Regions from separate parts of the Rhodococcus sp. 4CII genome, predicted to be linked through region 2. Evidence: riboswitches for the same ligand, from Rfam matches in the RefSeq annotation. Region 2 holds a riboswitch; the other holds the start of a gene.
What was found. Region 2 has a riboswitch for glycine ahead of cycA (D-serine/D-alanine/glycine transporter). Riboswitches for the same ligand answer to the same signal wherever they lie in the genome.
Positions count from the first base shown of each region.

Region 1: another riboswitch for glycine. It lies ahead of gcvP (aminomethyl-transferring glycine dehydrogenase); the one in region 2 lies ahead of cycA (D-serine/D-alanine/glycine transporter).

Region 1 is NZ_JACCFE010000002.1:6,732,264-6,742,026, reverse strand. Features, by position in the region: gene H0B43_RS32085 (malate synthase G) at 96-2,279, shown strand; gene H0B43_RS32080 (substrate-binding domain-containing protein) at 2,406-4,193, shown strand; gene H0B43_RS32075 (metallophosphoesterase) at 4,190-5,344, shown strand; gene gcvP (aminomethyl-transferring glycine dehydrogenase) at 5,390-8,242, opposite strand; glycine riboswitch at 8,418-8,539, opposite strand; gene H0B43_RS32065 (MerR family transcriptional regulator) at 8,609-9,229, opposite strand; gene H0B43_RS32060 (bifunctional nuclease family protein) at 9,513-9,763, opposite strand, start outside.
Region 2 is NZ_JACCFE010000002.1:4,498,407-4,508,169, reverse strand. Features, by position in the region: gene gcvT (glycine cleavage system aminomethyltransferase GcvT) at 1-201, shown strand, start outside; gene gcvH (glycine cleavage system protein GcvH) at 240-644, shown strand; gene glyA (serine hydroxymethyltransferase) at 641-1,909, shown strand; gene H0B43_RS21565 (L-serine ammonia-lyase) at 2,007-3,389, shown strand; glycine riboswitch at 3,460-3,564, shown strand; gene cycA (D-serine/D-alanine/glycine transporter) at 3,720-5,210, shown strand; gene H0B43_RS21555 (carboxyl transferase domain-containing protein) at 5,253-6,761, opposite strand; gene H0B43_RS21550 (CaiB/BaiF CoA-transferase family protein) at 6,761-7,957, opposite strand; gene H0B43_RS21545 (SLC13 family permease) at 8,102-9,472, opposite strand; gene H0B43_RS21540 (FadR/GntR family transcriptional regulator) at 9,667-9,763, shown strand, end outside.

The sequences.
Region 1 (9,763 bases), 2.2 Mb from region 2:
GGACATCGCCACACTGCATCCCTACCAGCGGGTAACATTGCTCCTGGTTCATGGCACCTGTCCGGTGCTCCGAAAACGGAACAGTGAGGCTTTTCATGACTGAGCGTGTTGAGGTCGGCGGTCTGCAGGTCGCGAAGGTGCTCTACGACTTCGTGAACGAGGAGGCGTTGCCGGGGACCGGGATCGACGTCGACGGGTTCTGGTCGGGTGCGGTGAAGGTGTTCGACGACCTGGCGCCGAGGAACCGGGCGCTGCTCGCCACCCGCGACGACCTGCAGGCGCGGATCGACACCTGGCACCGCGACCGGGCCGGGCAGCCGATCGACCCGGCCGAGTACCGGGCGTTTCTGACCGAGATCGGGTACCTGGTGCCCGAACCGGCCCCGTTCACGGTGTCCACGGCGAACGTGGACACCGAGATCACTTTCACCGCCGGCCCGCAGCTGGTGGTCCCGGTCCTCAACGCCCGCTTCGCCCTCAACGCCTCCAACGCCCGCTGGGGGTCGCTGTACGACGCCCTGTACGGCACCAACGCCATCCCCGAGGACGGTGGCGCGGAGCCGGGCAGCTCGTACAACAAGGTCCGCGGCGACCGGGTCATCGCCTGGGCCCGGCGGTTCCTCGACACCGCCGCCCCGCTGAGCGCCGGGTCGCACGCCGACGCCGTCCGCTACACCGTCGACGGCACCACCCTGGCGGTGGAGCTGGCCGACGGCACGGTCACCGGGCTGGCGGAGCCGGGCAAGTTCGTCGGCTACCTCGGCGACCCCACCGCCCCCACCAGTGTGTTGTTGCGCAATCACGGGTTGCACGCGGAAATCGTGATCGACCCCACCTCCCCGATCGGATCCACGGATGCGGCCGGGGTCAAGGATGTGGTGCTCGAGTCCGCGGTCACCACCATCATGGACTTCGAGGACTCCGTCGCCGCCGTCGACGCCGACGACAAGGTGGTCGGCTACCGCAACTGGCTCGGCCTCAACCGCGGGGATCTGACCGAGGAGCTGACCAAGGGCGGGCAGGCGTTCACCCGCCGCCTCAACCCGGACCGCACCTACACCGCCCCGGACGGGTCCGAGCTGACCCTGCACGGGCGGTCGCTGCTGTTCGTCCGCAACGTCGGGCATCTGATGAGCACCCCGGCGATCCTGCACGCGGACGGCACCGAGGTCCCCGAGGGCATCCTCGACGCCCTGCTCACCTCCCTGTGCGCGATCCACGGACTCGGCAAGTCCGAGGCGACGGGGCCGTGGGACAACTCCCGCACCGGGTCGATCTACATCGTCAAACCCAAACAGCACGGCCCCGACGAGGTCGCGTTCACCACCGAACTGTTCGGCCGCGTCGAGCAGGTCCTCGGGCTGCCCGCCAACACCCTCAAGGTCGGCATCATGGACGAGGAACGGCGCACCACCGTCAACCTCGCCGCCTGCATCAAGGAGGCCGCCGAGCGGGTGGTGTTCATCAACACCGGGTTCCTCGACCGCACCGGCGACGAGATCCACACCTCGATGGAGGCCGGGCCGATGATCCGCAAGGCCGAGATGAAACAGCAGACCTGGATCACCGCCTACGAGGACTGGAACGTCGACGTCGGCCTGGCCTGCGGCCTGCAGGGCAAGGCGCAGATCGGCAAGGGCATGTGGGCGATGACCGAACTGATGGCCGAGATGCTCGAGCAGAAGATCGGCCACCCCAAGGCCGGCGCGAACACCGCCTGGGTGCCGTCCCCGACCGGGGCCACCCTGCACGCCACCCACTACCACCAGGTCGACGTGTTCGCCGTCCAAGACCGGCTCGAGGGCACCCGGCGGGCCACCCTCGACCAGATCCTGACCATCCCGCTGGCCCCGGACACCGACTGGACCGAGACCGAGAAGCAGGAGGAACTCGACAACAACTGCCAGTCCATCCTCGGCTATGTGGTCCGCTGGATCGACGCCGGCGTCGGCTGCTCCAAGGTCCCCGACATCCACGACGTCGCCCTGATGGAGGACCGCGCCACCCTCCGCATCTCCTCCCAGCTGCTCGCCAACTGGATCCGGCACGGTGTGGTCACCGCCGAGCAGGTCGTGGCCTCACTGCAACGGATGGCCCCGATCGTGGACCGGCAGAACCAGGACGACCCGACCTACCGGCCGCTGGCCCCGGACTTCGACACCAACATCGCCTTCCAGGCCGCCAAGGAACTCATCCTCGACGGCACCAACCAACCGTCGGGCTACACCGAACCGATCCTGCACCGCCGCCGCCGCGAATACAAAGCCGCCAACGCCTGACCTCCGCGCTCGACGATCGGCCCCGTCACCTGCCTGGTGGCGGGGCCGATTTTCTCGGGGCGATCTCGCGCATCACTACACTGCGAGGGTCAACGTCGAACCCGTCGGACAGGAGCAGGAAAGCACGTGGGGCAACATCGCGGCGAATCGCGCGCCAGGGGTATCAGCAAGGGACCTTTGATTGCGCTCGGTCTCGTCGTCGTGATCGTGCTGGGGGTGTTCGGCTGGATTCAACTGCGCGACCGGATCAACGATCAGGGTGTGGCTGCGGCGGGTGCGTGCGTCGAGGGCGAGGCCGAACTCGCGGTGGCTGCGGATCCCGACATCGCGCCCCAAATCCAGTCTCTCGCCGAGCGCTACACGGCGACGGCGCCGGTGATCCGCGATCAGTGCGTGTCGGTGATCGTCACTCCCGTCGCGTCCGACACCGTGCGCGACGCCTTGTCGAAAGGACCCGACGGTGCCTGGGACTCGGCGGCGCTCGGGCCACGCCCCGCACTGTGGATTCCCTCCAGCTCGCATTCCGTCAAGCAGCTGGCAGCGGCCGGAGTCGTCAGCGGCGAAGCGCGTCCCCTCGCCACCAGCCCGGTGGTGCTTGCGGTCCGGACGGCGTTCGCCGGCGCACCGGCGACCGCGGCGATCGACTGGAAAGACCTGCCGTCGCTGCAGACGGGACGTGATTCCCTCGCGTCTCTCGGGTTGTCCGGCTGGGGCAGCCTGGGCATGGCGCTTCCCGTCGGGCCCGGTGCCGAGAGCACGGAGATGGCGGTCGAAGCGGTCACTGCATCGGTCACGGGGAGCACCACTGGTCCGGTGACGGACGAGCAGGCACGTTCGGTCCCGGTGACGTCGGCACTCACCGGTCTGGCGCTCGGCTACGAGACGACCTCGGGGACGAAACCCGCCACGACGCGTGATGCGCTCACCGCACTTGCGGAGCAGGGTGACCCCGCCACCTCCGCCGTCCACACCGTCGCGGCCACCGAGCAGCAGGTCTACCAGACGTTGCGCGACGCACCCGGAGCCGACATCACCGCATTCATCCCGAAGGGCCCGACTCCTGTGGCAGATCACCCGGCGGCCGTCCTGGCCGGTCCCGCCGTCGACGAGACGCAGAGCCGCGCCGCCGCGCAGTTCGCGGAGTTCGTCCGACAGCCCGAACAGGCTCAGGTCCTGGCCGACGCCGGTTTCCGGGTCGAGGGATCGGCCCGCCCCGGCGACACCACGCTGGCCTTTCCCGGTCTCGGTCCCATCCTGGTCCCTGCCGACGCCACCGCGGCGACCGAGCTGATGCGCGTGATCCGGAACCCGGTCACCGCACGCACCTCGACCGTCCTGCTCGACCTGTCCAGCTCGATGGGACAGGTCGAGGGGTCGTCGACCCGCCTGGAGAACACGACGTCAGCGCTCGCGGCGCACGTCGACCGGTCTCCGGACACCTCGAACCTCGGACTGTGGGAGTACAGCACGGCGCTCGACGGCTCGCGGCCCTACACGACGGTGGTCGCCACCGGTCCCCTCTCCGCAGGCGGTTTCACCGAGGGCACACGCAGGCAGGCCCTCGACGCGCGGCTGGCCAAGGCGACACCGGCCACCGGGTCCTCGACGTACACGTCTCTCGAAGCCGCCTACAAGAGTGCCGTCGACGGGTACACGGCAGGACGCACCAATTCGGTTCTGCTCGTCACCGACGGCGCCAACGACGATTCGGTGTCGCGCGCGGACCTGCTGTCCGCCATCGCCGCGGCCTCGAGTTCGTCCAAGCCGGTGCGCATCGACGTCGTGACGATAGGCCAGAATCCCGACCTCAACACGTTGCAGGCGCTGGCCGATCGCACCGGTGGGTCGCTGGAGAAAGTCGCGTCGTCGGACGGAGCGGCGTTGCCGACCGCGATCAGCAAGCTGCTGTCGTGACGCGGCTTCTCGTCTTCGCGGTCTTCCTCGCACTCGTCACGTGGTGGCTTCATCGGCGACTCGTCCGGGCCACCGGGTTGGGACGTCCGTGGTCGCGGGTCGTGGACCTGACGCTCGTCGTGCTGTGGATTCTCGCCGTCGTCGGCGTCGGCAGCGGCGAAGCCTTCGATCCGGGGTGGGCGCGTCCGCCGGGGTGGGTGGGCTGGGTGTGGCTCGGCGCGATGTTCTATCTGGTGCTCGGGCTGCTCGTTGTCGCCCTGGTGTCCTTGCTGAGCAGGCTGTTCGCCCGCCTGCGCGGTACCGGGAACACCGAACAGGTCGATCTGTCGCGTCGACGCGGCCTGCGCATCGCGACCGCTGCCGTCGTGGTGGGTGCCGTCGGCGCCGCCGTTTACGGGGTGTCGGAGGCTGCGCGACCACGGATCGTGCGCGTCCGGGTGCCACTGCGGCGCCTGCCCGCCGAATTCGACGGTGTGCGTGTGGCGCTCGTGTCCGACCTCCACGTCGGCCCGGCGCGGGGAGTGGATTTCACCCGCCGTGTCGTCGATCTGGTGAACTCCGAGAAGCCGGATCTGGTTGCGATTGCGGGCGATCTGGTCGACGGGACCGTCGCGAAGGTGTCGCCCGACCTGCAACCGCTCGGCGACCTCGACGCCCCGCTGGGGGTGTTCGGGGTCAGCGGCAATCACGAGTTCTACGCCGACGACGGTGGCCGGTGGCTGGATGTGTGGGATCGTCTGGGCATCCGGACGCTGCGCAACGAACACGCGACGCTCACCCGCGGCGGCGCCACCGTCGACATCGCGGGCATCCACGACTATTCGTCGCCGGCCCCGTACGAGCCGGACCTTCCCGCCGCGCTCGCCGGACGCGATCCGTCGAGGTTCGTCGTGCTACTTGCGCACGAGCCACGGCAGGCACTGGAGGCGTCGGATCTCGGTGTGGACCTGCAGTTGTCGGGGCACACGCACGGCGGGCAGATGTGGCCGCTGCGCTATCTGGTGCCGCTGCAGCAGCCGTCGGTGGCGGGTCTCGACCGGATCGGGAACACCGTCCTCTACACGACCCGTGGGGTGGGCGCGTGGGGTCCACCCGTGCGGGTGGGCGCCCCGCCGGAGATCACGATCCTCGAGTTGGTGCCAGAGGACTGACCTCGGCGGCGCCCGCCCCGCTGGAGCGGGACGGGCCGCCCTGCATCAGGCGCCTTCGAACGCGGAGATCGGCGGGCAGGAGCACACGAGGTTGCGGTCGCCGTGTGCGCCGTCGATGCGCCGCACCGCAGGCCACACCTTCGGCCGGGCCTTGCCGCGAGGGAACACGGCCGTCTCCCGGGTGTAGGGGTGGTTCCACTCCGCGGCCAGGCAGCCGGCCGTGTGCGGAGCCCCGCGCAGCGGGTTGTCGTCCACCGGCCATTCCCCCGCGCCCACGCGATCGATCTCGGCGCGGATCGCGATCATCGCCTCGCAGAAGGCATCGATCTCTTCCAGGTTCTCGCTCTCGGTGGGCTCCACCATCAGCGTGCCCGCCACCGGGAAGCTCATGGTCGGTGCGTGGAAACCGTAGTCGGCGAGGCGCTTTGCGACGTCGTCCACGGTCACACCGGTGTCCTTGGTGATCTGCCGGAGGTCGAGGATGCACTCGTGCGCCACCATTCCGCCCTCGCCGGTGTAGAGGACGGGGAAGTACTCGTCCAGGCGGCGCGCGATGTAGTTGGCCGAGGCGATGGCGGTCAGGCTTGCGCGGCGCAGTCCGACGGCGCCCATCATCCGGATGTACGCCCAGGTGATGGGAAGGATCGACGCGCTGCCGTAGGGGGCCGCGGAGATCGGCCCGGCGGTGCCGAGTTCGGGTGCGAGCGGATGTCCGGGCAGGAACGGCGTGAGGTGGGACCGCACGCCGATGGGACCGACACCGGGGCCGCCGCCGCCGTGCGGGATGCAGAACGTCTTGTGCAGATTGAGGTGGCTGACGTCGCCGCCGAACCGGCCCGGTCGGGCCAGGCCGACGAGGGCGTTGAGGTTGGCTCCGTCGACGTACACCTGGCCGCCGGCGTCGTGGACGGCGGCGCAGATGTCGGCGATCTCGTGCTCGTACACACCGTGCGTGGACGGGTAGGTGATCATGATCGCCGCGAGGCGCTCGGCGTGGTCGGCGATCTTCGCCCGCAGATCGTCCAGGTCGACGTCACCGTTCGGGCGGCAGGCGACGACCTCGACGCGCATCCCGGCCATGACCGCGGACGCGGCATTGGTGCCGTGGGCGCTCGACGGGATGAGGCAGGTGTCGCGGTGGTCGTCACCCCGGCTGAGGTGGTAGTTGCGGATCGCGAGCAGTCCCGCGTACTCGCCCTGGCTTCCGGCGTTCGGCTGCAGACTCACCGCGTCGTACCCGGTGACGGCCACGAGCCAGTTCTCGAGGTCCTTGATGATGCGGAGGATGCCCGGGGTGTCCCCGGTCGGCGCGAAGGGGTGCAGTCCGGCGAACGCGGGCCAGGTGATCGCTTCCATCTCGGCGGTGGCGTTGAGCTTCATCGTGCACGAGCCGAGCGGGATCATGCTGCGGTCGAGCGCAATGTCCTTGTCGGACAACGCCCGCAGGTAGCGCAGCATGGCCGTCTCGGTCCGGTAGCGCGTGAATGCCTCGTGCTGGAGGTAGTCGGATCCGCGGAGCTGCGCGTCCGGGACCGCCGTGCCCGTGGCCGCGGCCACGGCGCCGTCGCCGCCGAACGCCGCCAGCACGTGGGCCACGTCCTCCGCGGTGGTGGCCTCGTCGCACGCAACGGCGACGTGATCGGCGTCGACGAGCCGCAGGTTGATGCCGGCGGCCTTCGCCTGCGCCACGACATCCGACGCGCGGCCGTCGACCCGCACGAGAATCGTGTCGAAGAAGTGCTCGTGGACGACCCGGGCCCCGGTCTTGCGGAGTGCGGCAGCCAGGGAGTGTGCCGTGTTCGCGACGCGCAGCGCGATCGCCTTCAGCCCCTCGGCGCCGTGGTAGCTGGCGTACATGGCCGCGAGAATCGCCAGCAGCACCTGAGCGGTGCAGATGTTCGACGTGGCCTTCTCGCGGCGGATGTGCTGCTCGCGCGTCTGCAGCGCCAGCCGGTAGGCCTTGTCTCCGTCCGCGTCGACGGAGACGCCCACCAGACGGCCGGGGAGCTGCCGCGCGTGCTTGGTGTGTACGGCGAGGTAGCCGGCGTGCGGGCCGCCGAAGCCCATCGGGACACCGAAACGCTGGGTGGTGCCGAAGCAGGCGTCCGCACCGATCTCGCCGGGCGGGGTGAGGAGGGTGAGCGACAGCAGGTCGGCACCGACGGCGACCAGCGCGCCGCGCTCGTGGGCGGCGGCGATCACGTCGGTGTAGTCGACGATGCGGCCGGACGCACCGGGCATCTGTCCGAGAACGCCGAAGAAGTCGCCATCTGGCAGTCCGGCAGCCAGGTCGGTTACGACGATCTCGATGCCGAGCGGCTCCGCCCGGGTCTCGACGACGGCGAGGGTCTGCGGGAACAGGTCCGCGTCGACCACGAAGCGCGGTGACTTGCTCTTGCTCGCGCGGCGCAGCAACGTCATCGCCTCGGCTGCGGCGGTGGCCTCGTCGAGCATCGACGAGTTGGCGACCTCCATGCCGGTCAGGTCGGCGACCATCGTCTGGAAGTTGAGGAGGGCTTCGAGTCGGCCCTGGCTGATCTCGGGCTGGTACGGCGTGTAGGCGGTGTACCAGGCCGGGTTCTCGATGATGTTCCTGATCAGGACCGGCGGGGTGAGGGTGTCGTAGTAGCCGAGACCGATCATCGACGTCGCCACGGTGTTCTGGGCGGCGAGCGCAGACAGTTCGGCGAGCGCTTCGTGCTCGGAGACCGGCGCGGGCAAGGCGTCGAGACCGTCGGCGATGCCATCGGTGACGCCGTCCAGGATGACGGCAGGGACGGCCTTCGCTGCGAGATCGTCGAGCGATTCGGCTCCGACCAGTTCGAGAATGTGCGCGAGTTCCGCAGCGTTCGGGCCGACATGACGATCGGCGAATGTACGGCTTCCAGCGTCGATCACGACAACTCCCAAGCAGTTCGGAGGATCAGGACACGCCCCGCGTCGGCGGAACGTCCCTCCCCCTCTGTCGCCTGCTCTCGTCGAGCGCCTGAGAGATTCGGTACCGTCGTTCGCATGCGACGACGGCCCTTTCCCCGTGGGCGGGTGGGTGCTCCCACCGCTTTCCAGAGACGTCGGAGCCCGCACGGTCCTGTCTGCCTGAGAGATTGACGGGGAGGTGTTGCTCCTTCGGCGCCCGAACTCCCGCACACACTGTTTCTGTGCATGCAGTGCCCGGAACTCTCCCGCACGGCGTCGACGCACCGCCAGTCTATGTCACCGCTGCGGATGGCGGCGCAGGCAGCGTCCCGCTCGGATGGATGGAACCTACCCCGTCTTGCGGCTCACGCGGTTCTTGCGCCGCGACGCCAGTTCGTCCTCCGGGCTCTGCTCACTGTCGCCGCCGTCGGCCCGCTCGGCCGGGAAATCGGCGATGGTGCCGGTCAGTTCGCGCATCGCACCGCTGACCGCGATGCCGAACACGCCCTGCCCGCCCTGCAGCAGATCGACGACCTCTTCGGCGGACGTGCACTCGTAGACAGTGGTCCCGTCCGAGAAGAGTGTGATCTTCGCCAAGTCCCGCACTCCGCGCTTCCGGAGGTGGTCGACGGCCACGCGAATGTTCTGCAAGGATATTCCGGTGTCGAGCAGACGCTTGACGATCTTGAGGACGAGGATGTCTTTGAACGAGTACAGCCGCTGGCTTCCCGAACCCGCGGCGCCACGAATGGACGGCACCACGAGGGATGTGCGCGCCCAGTAATCGAGCTGGCGGTACGTGATTCCCGCGATCTGGCAGGCGATGGGGACGCGGTATCCGACGAGGTCGTCGGGCACGGAATCGTCCGGGAAGAGGCCCGGCTGGATCTCTTCGGAGCTGAACTCGGGCTCGGCAACGACGTCGCCGGGCGCAAGATTCAGCGCATTCTCCTGCGGCCGATCTCCCACTGACTACTCCCTCTCGCATGTTGCACTGAACCCGACGATCAGTGCGCCTGTGACGCGCGTCGCCAGTGTCCGCGACGAACCGCGGCACATCGGGCGGCGTGAACGCCACCAGTGACATCGAGCAAGTCCGTACCCTGAACCTACTCAGCGTACGCCCGATGCAATCTGCAGGGCAGAAAATCACTGCACTGAACGCTATGACTCCGAGGAGACCGGGTCAACGCAACGCGCCGGAAGAACCTCAACCGATACTGCGCGCCGAGGCTCATCCGCAGGGTGCAAGCTAGCCGTCAGTGGCCTTGAAATCGTCCGGCGACACGGACTCGAGGAATTCCTTGAACTTCTCGACCTCGTCTTCGCGCTCGTCCGGCATGACCAGACCGGCCTCGGTGAGCACCGCTTCTTCCGCGAAGATCGGCACCCCGATCCGGAGTGCGATGGCGATGGAATCGGACGGCCGGGCAGAGACCCGGGTGTTCTGGTCGAACACGAGGTCGGCATAGAACGTGCCCTCGCGGAGGTCCACGATGCGAA
Region 2 (9,763 bases):
TACACCGTCCATGACGCGTCCGGTGGCAGCGCGGTCGGCACGATCACGTCCGGCGCCCTGTCGCCGACGCTCGGGCATCCGATCGCGCTGGCGTTCGTCGACGTCGCGCTCCGCGAACCCGGCACCGAACTGACCGTCGACATTCGTGGCAAGAAGGAACCGTTCGTGGTCACCCCGTCGCCGTTCTATCGCCGTTCCTGAACCGTCCCACTCCCTTCGGCCCCGAAAAAGGTGCACCCATGTCTTCAGCAGCTTTCCCCGACGACCGTAGCTACACCGACGACCACGAGTGGGTCCTGATCGCGCCGGGCGCCGCCCTCCCCGACGAACCCGTCCGCGTCGGCATCACCTCCGTCGCCGTCAACTCGCTCGGCGAACTCGTCTTCGTCGATCTGCCGGAGGTCGGCGCCACCATCGTCGCCGGCGAAGCGTGCGGCGAGGTCGAATCGACCAAGACCGTCTCCGAGCTGTATCCGCCGGTCAGCGGTCGGGTGACCCTGATCAACTCCGCCGCCGTCGACGATCCCGGCCTGGTCACCTCCGACCCGTACGGGGAAGGCTGGCTGTTCGCCGTCCAGCCGTCCGATGCCGGAGAGCTTCTCACCGCCGCCGAGTATGCCGAGAAGAACGGGGCGAACGCATGAGCGTCCTGAACCGCGACCTCGCGGATTTCGATCCCGATGTGGCCGCACTCATCGGCAAGGAACTCGAGCGGCAGCGCACCGGCCTCGAGATGATCGCGTCGGAGAACCACGCGCCGCTCGCGGTCATGCAGGCGCAGGGTTCCGTGCTGACCAACAAGTACGCCGAGGGGTACCCCGGACGCCGCTACTACGGCGGATGCGAGCACGTCGACTCGATCGAGCAGCTCGCCATCGACCGCGTCAAGGCGCTCTTCGCCGCCGAATACGCCAACGTGCAGCCGCATTCCGGGGCCACCGCGAACGCGTCGGTGATGCACGCGCTGATCAAACCCGGTGACACGATCCTCGGTCTCTCCCTCGCCGACGGCGGTCACCTCACCCACGGCATGCGCCTGAACTTCTCCGGCAAGCTCTACAACGTGGCCGCGTACGGGGTGTCCGAGAAGGACTACCTGATCGACATGGACGAGGTCGCGAAGGCAGCCCGCGAACACCGACCGCAGCTGATCATCGCCGGCTGGTCGGCCTACCCGCGGCAGTTGGACTTCGCCCGGTTCCGGGAAATCGCGGACGAGGTCGGCGCCTACCTGATGGTCGACATGGCCCACTTCGCCGGACTGGTCGCCACCGGATTTCACCCGTCCCCGGTACCGCACGCGCACGTCGTCACGTCGACGACGCACAAGACCCTCGGCGGCCCCCGCGGCGGGATCATCCTGACCAACGACGCGGCCATCGCGAAGAAGATCAACTCCGCAGTCTTCCCCGGCCAGCAGGGCGGACCGCTCGAGCACGTGATCGCCGGTAAGGCAACGGCATTCAAGATGGCCGCCGAACCCGATTTCGCGGAACGCCAGGAACGCTGCCTCGACGGGGCCAAGGTACTCGCCGAGCGCCTCAGCCGCCCCGACGTCAAGGAAGCCGGAATCAGTGTCCTCACCGGTGGCACGGACGTTCACCTCGTTCTCGTCGATCTGCGGGATGCCGACATCGACGGACAGCAGGCCGAGGACCGGCTCGACGCGATCGGAATCACCGTCAACCGCAACGCCGTTCCGTTCGATCCTCGGCCGCCGATGGTGACGTCCGGACTGCGGATCGGCACACCGGCACTGGCCGCGCGCGGCTTCGGCCGGGACGATTTCGTGACGGTCGCCGACCTGATCGCCCAGGCCCTCGTCGCCCCCGCCGACGCGGACACGACCGGACTGGCAGCTCAGGTCCGCGTCCTCGCGGACAAATATCCGCTCTACCCGGGACTGTAATGAACAGGTTTCCCGGCGCGATCCGTCCCTCCGCTCCTCACTGCGTTCCTCGCTGCGCTGCGGTACTCGCTGCGATGCTCAGGAAGGATCTCACCTCGTGACCATCAGTGTGTTCGACCTGTTCTCGGTCGGTATCGGCCCGTCCAGTTCGCACACGGTCGGGCCGATGCGGGCGGCGGGCACGTTCGTCGCCGACCTCGGCGCGCTCGGCGTTCTCAACGACGTCGCCGGTGTCCGCGTCGATCTGTACGGATCGCTCGCGGCCACCGGCGCGGGCCACGGCACCATGTCCGCCATTCTCCTCGGTCTCGAGGGGTACCGACCGGAGACCATCGCCACCGAGGAGATGGAGGCGCGGCTGGAGGCGGTGCGGGCGAGTCGGCGTATCCGTCTCGGCGGCGTGGTGGACATTGCGCTCGCGGAGGACGAGATGGTGCTGCATCCGTTGACCGTCCTCGACTTCCACCCGAACGCCATGACCCTCACCGCAATCGGTGCGGGCGGCCGCGAACTCCGTGCGCAGACGTACTATTCGATCGGCGGCGGGTTCGTCGTCACCGGCGACGAACCGGAGGTGTCCGTCAGCGCCGTCGCGAACACCCTCTCGTTCGGGTCGGCGCGCGAGTTGCTGGACCTCACCGAGCACTACGGTCTCACGATCAGCGAGGTCATGCTCGAACACGAACGGGCTCTCCGCCCCGAGTCGGAGGTCCGGGCGCGGCTACTGCACATTCGCGACGTGATGGTCGAGTGCCAGCGACGCGGCATCAGCCGGGACGGGTACCTGCCCGGAAGCCTTCGGGTGCGGCGGCGCGCCCGCGGTTGGTACGAGCGGCTGAATGTGGAAGACCCCGAACGTGATCCCGCGTTCGCGGAGGACTGGGTGAACCTGGTGGCTCTCGCCGTCAACGAGGAGAACGCGTCCGGCGGCAGGATCGTCACCGCCCCCACCAACGGCGCCGCCGGCATCATCCCGGCGGTGTTGCACTACGCGGTGCACTACACCCCCGCCGGAAGGTCCGATCCGGACGACACGGCGGTGCGCTTCCTGCTGGCGGCGGGTGCGGTCGGATCCTTGTACAAGGAGCGGGCGTCGATCTCCGGGGCCGAGGTGGGCTGCCAGGGTGAGGTGGGGTCCGCCGCGTCGATGGCTGCCGCCGGTCTCGCCGAGATCCTCGGCGGAACCCCGGAACAGGTGGAGAACTCGGCGGAGATCGCGATGGAACACAGTCTGGGTCTGACGTGTGATCCCATCGGGGGTCTGGTGCAGATCCCGTGCATCGAACGCAACGCCATCTCGGCGGGTAAGGCGATCAACGCCGCCCGGATGGCCCTGCGCGGCGACGGAACCCACCGGGTGAGCCTGGATCAGGTGATCGAGACGATGCGGGCCACCGGCGCCGACATGAGTTCGAAGTACAAGGAGACCTCCACCGGGGGTCTCGCCGTGAACGTGTCGGTGAATCTCGTCGAATGCTGACTCATATCTATTGAGGCAGAACGCTATTCACGGTATGGTATGAGGCAGATCACATAACGGAAGAAGCCACTGAGCCGCGGCGGGAGAGTTCCGCCCTCCACCATCTGGATCAGCGGGCGCCGAAGGAGCAAATCCTCCCCGGGAAACTCTCAGGCACCTGTACCGCCGCGGCACGGCACCTCTGGAAAGCGGTCGACTGCAATTCCGGGTCGGCTCACCGATGGGGCAAGCGGGTCGTCACTCGCGGAAACTCTCAGGTCGATGACAGAGCGGGGAGGCAGCCCACCCACCGTGGCGTGCCTTGCGCGTCAACGACCACACGGAGTTCCTTTGTCCGAACGAACGAATCCGACCCGTGCCTCCGTCGCCTCGCCTCCCGACCCGAGCCCGTCTCCACAGGACAGTGATTCGGGAGGCGCGCATCTGTCGCGCCAGCTGTCCGATCGCCACATCCAGCTGATCGCCATCGGCGGCGCCATCGGCACCGGGCTCTTCATGGGCTCGGGTAAGACGATTTCACTCGCCGGCCCGTCCGTCATCTTCGTCTACATGATCATCGGCTTCATGCTGTTCTTCGTGATGCGGGCGATGGGCGAGATTCTGCTCTCGAATCTGAGCTACAAATCCTTCTCCGATTTCGCCGGGGACCTGCTCGGGCCGTGGGCGGGATTCTTCACTGGATGGACGTACTGGTTCTGCTGGATCGTCACCGGCATCGCCGACATCATCGCCATCGCCGGCTATGTCACGTACTGGTGGCACGATCTCCCGCTGTGGATTCCCGCCCTCGGCGCGGTCGTACTGTTGATCGCGCTGAACCTGCCCACGGTCAAGGCTTTCGGTGAAACCGAGTTCTGGTTCGCCCTGATCAAGATCCTCGCTATCGGCGGCCTGATCGTCGTCGGACTCGTGATGATCTTCACCCACTTCACCTCGCCCGACGGTGCCGTCGCCGGTTTCTCGAACCTGTGGAACGACGGCGGTCTCTTCCCCACCGGCCCCATGGGTTTCGTTGCCGGGTTCCAGATCGCGACGTTCGCCTTCGTCGGTATCGAACTCGTCGGCACGACAGCGGCGGAGGCCAAGGATCCGGAGAAGAATCTTCCCCGCGCGATCAACTCCATCCCCGTGCGCGTCATGTTGTTCTACGTGGTGGCACTCGTCGTCATCGTCTCCGTCACGCCGTGGCGTGACATCCTCCCGGACAAGAGTCCGTTCGTCACCATGTTCACCCTGGCGGGTCTGGGCATCGCCGCCTCCGTCATCAACTTCGTGGTGCTGACGTCCGCCGCATCGTCCGCGAATTCCGGTATCTACTCCACCTCGCGGATGGTCTACGGCCTGGCGCAGGAGGGTGACGCCCCGACGCGGTTCGGCACACTGACCCGGCGTCACGTCCCGGCGAATGCCCTGATGCTGTCGGGTGTCTTCCTTCTGGCCGGCGTCGCGATGGTCGCGGCCGGAAACTCGATCATCGCCGCGTTCACCCTGGTCACGACGATCTCCGCGCTGCTCTTCATGTTCGTCTGGTCGATCATTTTGATCAGCTACGTGGTGTACCGCAAGCGTCGTCCGCATCTGCACGCGGCATCGACGTTCAAGATGCCCGGCGGCGTCGTGATGTGTTATGTCGTGCTCGCCTTCTTCGGATTCCTGATCTGGGCGCTCACCCAGAAGGACGACACCCTGCATGCGCTGCTGGTGACTCCGGTGTGGTTCGCGATCCTCGGCGTGGCATGGTCGATCCTCCGGCGCCGCCCCGGGCACCAGGCCCGAGAAGCGGCATTCCGGGCGGAGATCGCCGCAACGCACCACGAGTAAGCGCACGGTGCCGGGAATCCGATCGGGATCCCGGCACCGTGGTCATGCAGGTGCAGGTTGCAATAGACCGATCCGGTCGAATCGCTCCGCACGTTCGGAGAGTCGCTGGGTGGTGTCCGCCGCGTCGAGCAGCGACAACTCGCGGTGGAGTACCGCCCCGACGCGCGTGCAGAATGCCGCGGATTCTTCTGCCGCGTCGGGGTATTCGGGAATAACCTCGTCGACGATGCCGCTCGCGAGGAGGTCGGACGACCGGATCCCCTGCCGGGCAGCCATGTCCGGAGCATGCGCGATGTCGTGGTGCAGAATTGCGCTCGCCCCTTCGGGCGGCAGCGGCGACAACCAGCCGTGCCGGGCCGCGAGCACCCGGTCGGCCGGGATCAACGCGAGCGCGCCGCCGCCGGTGCCCTGCCCGAGCAGCAGGGAGATCGTGGGAACGTCTAGGGAGACCATGTCCGCGATGCAGCGTGCGATCTCCCCGGCCAGCCCGCCTTCCTCGGCTTCCTTCGACAACGCCGCCCCCGCGGTGTCGATGACCGTCACCAGAGGCAGGTTCAATTCGGCCGCCAGCCGCATTCCCCGCCGCGCTTCGCGCAGTGCACCGGGGCCGAGCGGCGACCGGGTGGTCTGTCCGCGACGGTCCTGGCCGAGCAGAACGCACGGCATGTCACCGAACCGGACGAGGGCGAGGATGAGGCCGGGGTCGTTCTCACCCTGACCGGTTCCGTTGAGCGGCAGCACATCCGAGGCGGAGTGGAACATCACGTCGCGCACCCCGGGGCGGTCCTCGCGGCGCGAGGCGACCACCGACTCCCACGCAGGGACGTCCGGCAGGGTCTCGCGCACGGGCGCGTCGGCGAGCGACGGCCGGCCATTACGGCCGGAGGTGATGATGCGCAGCGCGCGGTCGACGATCTCGGCGAGCTGGTCCGGCGGCCGCACCGCGTCGATGAGTCCGTGGGCGTGGAGATTCTCGGCGGTCTGGACATCGGCCGGGAACGGCGAGTCGTACAGCGCCTCGAACACCCGCGGTCCGAGGAATCCGACGAGCGCTCCGGGCTCGGCGATCGTGACGTGGCCGAGGGAGCCCCAGGACGCGAATACGCCGCCGGTCGTGGGATTCCGGAGATAGACGAGGTAGGGCAGGTGCGCTTCCTTGTGCCGGATCACCGCCGCCGTGATCTTGACCATCTGCAGGAATGCGGTGGTCCCTTCCTGCATCCTCGTCCCGCCCGACGTGGGGAGGGCTAGGAGCGGAAGCCCATCGCGGGTGGCGCGGCGTATCGCGGCGACCAAGCGCTCGCCCGCGGCCACCCCGATGGAGCCGCCGAGAAAGCCGAACTCACAGATCAGGATTGCGGTGCGGCGGCCGCGGATGGTGGCAGCCCCGGTCAGAACCGCCTCGTCCAGTCCGGTCTTCTGCTGTGCGCGCAGCAGTTCGTCGGCGTACTCGGAATCCGCAGCGACGGGGATAGGGGCGGTGTCCCACGACTCCCAGGTTCCGGTGTCGGCGACGAGGTCGAGCAGTTCGGGCGCTGTCAGGCGTGCCATCAGCTGCATTCCTTCAGCCACGACATCACGGTGTCGGTGTCCGCGCCGAGGACCGGGGGTGCGGTGTGCCGGGTCTCGGTGACTTCGGTGCCGTCCGAGTCGAAGAACCGGAGCGGCGGCCCGGGCAGGGTGATGGTGCCGAGCGTGCGGTGGTCGACGTCGATCAGCAGCCTCTGCGACTTCGTCTGCTCCCATTCGTAGACCTCGGAGATGGTCCGGACCCGCCCGGCGGGCACCCCGATCCGGTCGAGTTCGATGAGAAGTTCGTCGCTGGTGTATGCGCCGAACGCGTCCTCGACCATTTCCAGGACCTGCTTGTGGTTTTCGACGCGTTCGGGGTTGGTGGCCATTCCGGGGGCGTCGGGGTCGAGGTCGAAGCCGGCGCAGAACCGCTTCCACAGTCCCTCGCTGCCGACCGAGATCTGCACGGCGCCGTCGGCGGTGCGGAACAGGCCGTACGGGGAGATGGACGGATGGTGGTTGCCCTGGGCCTCGCCGACCTCGCCGGCAACGGTCCACTTGGTGCCCTGGAAGGCGTGCACGCCGACGACGCTGGCCAGCAACGACGTGCGCACCACGCGGCCCCGGCCGGTGCGTTCGCGTTCCTGCAGGGCCGCGACGACGCCGAAGGCCCCGTACATGCCGGCGAGCAGATCCGCGATGGGGACGCCGACGCGCTGGACGTCGTCGGGATTCGGTCCGGTCAGCGACATCAGCCCGGCCTCGCCCTGGGCGATCTGGTCGTAGCCCGCGCGTCCCCCCTCGGGTCCGTCGTGTCCGAATCCACTGATGGACAGGATCACCAGGCGGGGATTCAGCTCCGCGAGACGCTCGGTGGTGAAGCCGAGGCGGTCGAGCACGCCGGTGCGGAAGTTCTCCATCAGGACGTCGGCGCGCCGGACGAGGGACTCGAGGGTGCCGCGTCCGTCGTCCGCCTTGAGGTCGAGGGTGATCGACTTCTTGTTCCGGTTCGCGGACAGGAAGTACGTCGATTCCCGCTCGCCGTAGGCCGGGTCCACGAACGGCGGTCCCCAGCCGCGGGTGTCGTCGCCGCCGTGCGGGGTTTCCACCTTGATGACCTCCGCGCCGAGGTCGCCGAGCATCATCGCCGCGTGCGGGCCCGCGAGTGCGCGGGTCAGATCGATGACGACCACGCCTTGCAGCGGACCGGTTCGCTCCATCGTTTTCGTGGACATGTGCAACCACCGTTACTTCCTGGCGAGAGCCGCGATATCTGGATTGTTGGTTCAGTGACCTAGTGGACCAGCCAATTAAATGAAGCATCTGACCCGGCCGATGTCAAGAGCCGGAGAATGTGCCGGTCGCCTACCCGGCGACGGTCAGAGCCAGCCGGGCACCACGAGGATCGCCCAGGCCGCGAGTGGTCCGATGGCGACGACGAGCGCGCTGTATTTCAGGATCTGCTTGTAGAACCGGTCGCGATCGACGTTCTGGGCGTTGGCAAGCACCAGGGCGCCGTTGGTCGAGAACGGGCTGACGTCCACGATGGTCGAGGAGATGGCGAGCGCGACGATGACTCCCACCGCGCCGACCTCGCCCGCGAGCAGGAACGGAACCGCGAGCGGAATGGTCGCTCCCAGAATCGCGGTGGACGAGGCGAAGGCGGAGACGATGGCCCCGATGTAGCAGAGGAGGAGGGCGACGAGGAGCGGCAGACCGAGGCTCGCCACCGCATTGCCGACGTACTCGACGGTGCCCGCTTCCTGCAGCACTCCCACGAAGGTGAGCACGCCGCCGATGAGCAGAACCGTCGACCAGCTGATCTGAGCGATGGCGCCCTTCTGCGCCTTCGGCGAGGCGAGCGCCAGGACGACGGCCACCGTCATCGAGATGAAGCCCACGTCCAGATCGAGGATCAGCGAGAACACGGCGAGCGCGACGAGGCCGACGAGGGTGAGGGCCTGATCGAACGTGACACGGGAACGGGCCGGCGAATCCGCGACCGTCGGCGTGGGGCGCACCTTGGTCGCGGTGGCGCCGCCCGAGCCCAAGCCACCGCCGGTGGCGGTGGCGGGAACTCCGCCGCCCGACACCCCGTCGACGGTTTCGGCCGCATCCTCGGGGCCGTCGTCGTGCACGCTGCGCCCGATCAGGCTCCGACCGCCGAGGAAGACGAACAGGAGTACACCGATCGCGGCGTTGAACACGAGACTGCCGAGGAACAGGGTGAGCGGACTGCTGGTCAATCCCGCCGTGGACGCGATGTCGTTGACCGTGACGCCGTAAATGCTGATCGGCGAGAATCCGCCGGCCTGCGCTCCGTGCACGACCATCATGCCCATCAGGAGGGCGTTGATCTTGTAGCGGGCGGCGAAGCCAAGCGCGATCGGGGCGACGATCGCCACCGCGGCGGGGCCGAGGGCGCCGATCGCGGTGAGCACCGCCGTGATCCCGAACATCACCCACGGGATCAGGGCGACGCGACCGCGGACCAGCCGGACCGCCCCGCGGACCATCAGGTCGACGGTCCCGTTGTTCTGGGCGATCGCGAAGAGGTAGGTGATGCCGACCAGCGTCAGGAACAGGCTGGCGGGGAAGCCGGCGATGATGTCGTCACTGCTCATGTGCAGCGACAGGGTTCCGACGAAGAAGGCGGCAACGAAGCCGAGGGCGCCCATGTTCACGGGCAGCACGGTCGCCGCCAGAAACATGACGGCGAGCGCAAGGATGGGAATCAACTCGGTCGACACGAGAGTCTCCGGTTCTGTGGCAGTGACATGGTCTCGGCCGCCGCCGGCGAGCAAATTGACTCAGTGGCAGATTGGCCTAGCCACTTCATCGAAGCAGTGTTGTGGATCACTGTCAACAGGAACTGTGCGTGCGGTTACATGACTTTGCGAGATACCGTGGAGTAGTTTCAGTGGAATGGAGAGTGGGTGGCCCAGTGGCTGAGCAACTGCGTCCGGTGGCGCGTCCGCGGCTGTACGAGGTGATCGTCGAGCAGCTCTGTGCGCACATCGCCGACCACGAGATGACGCCGG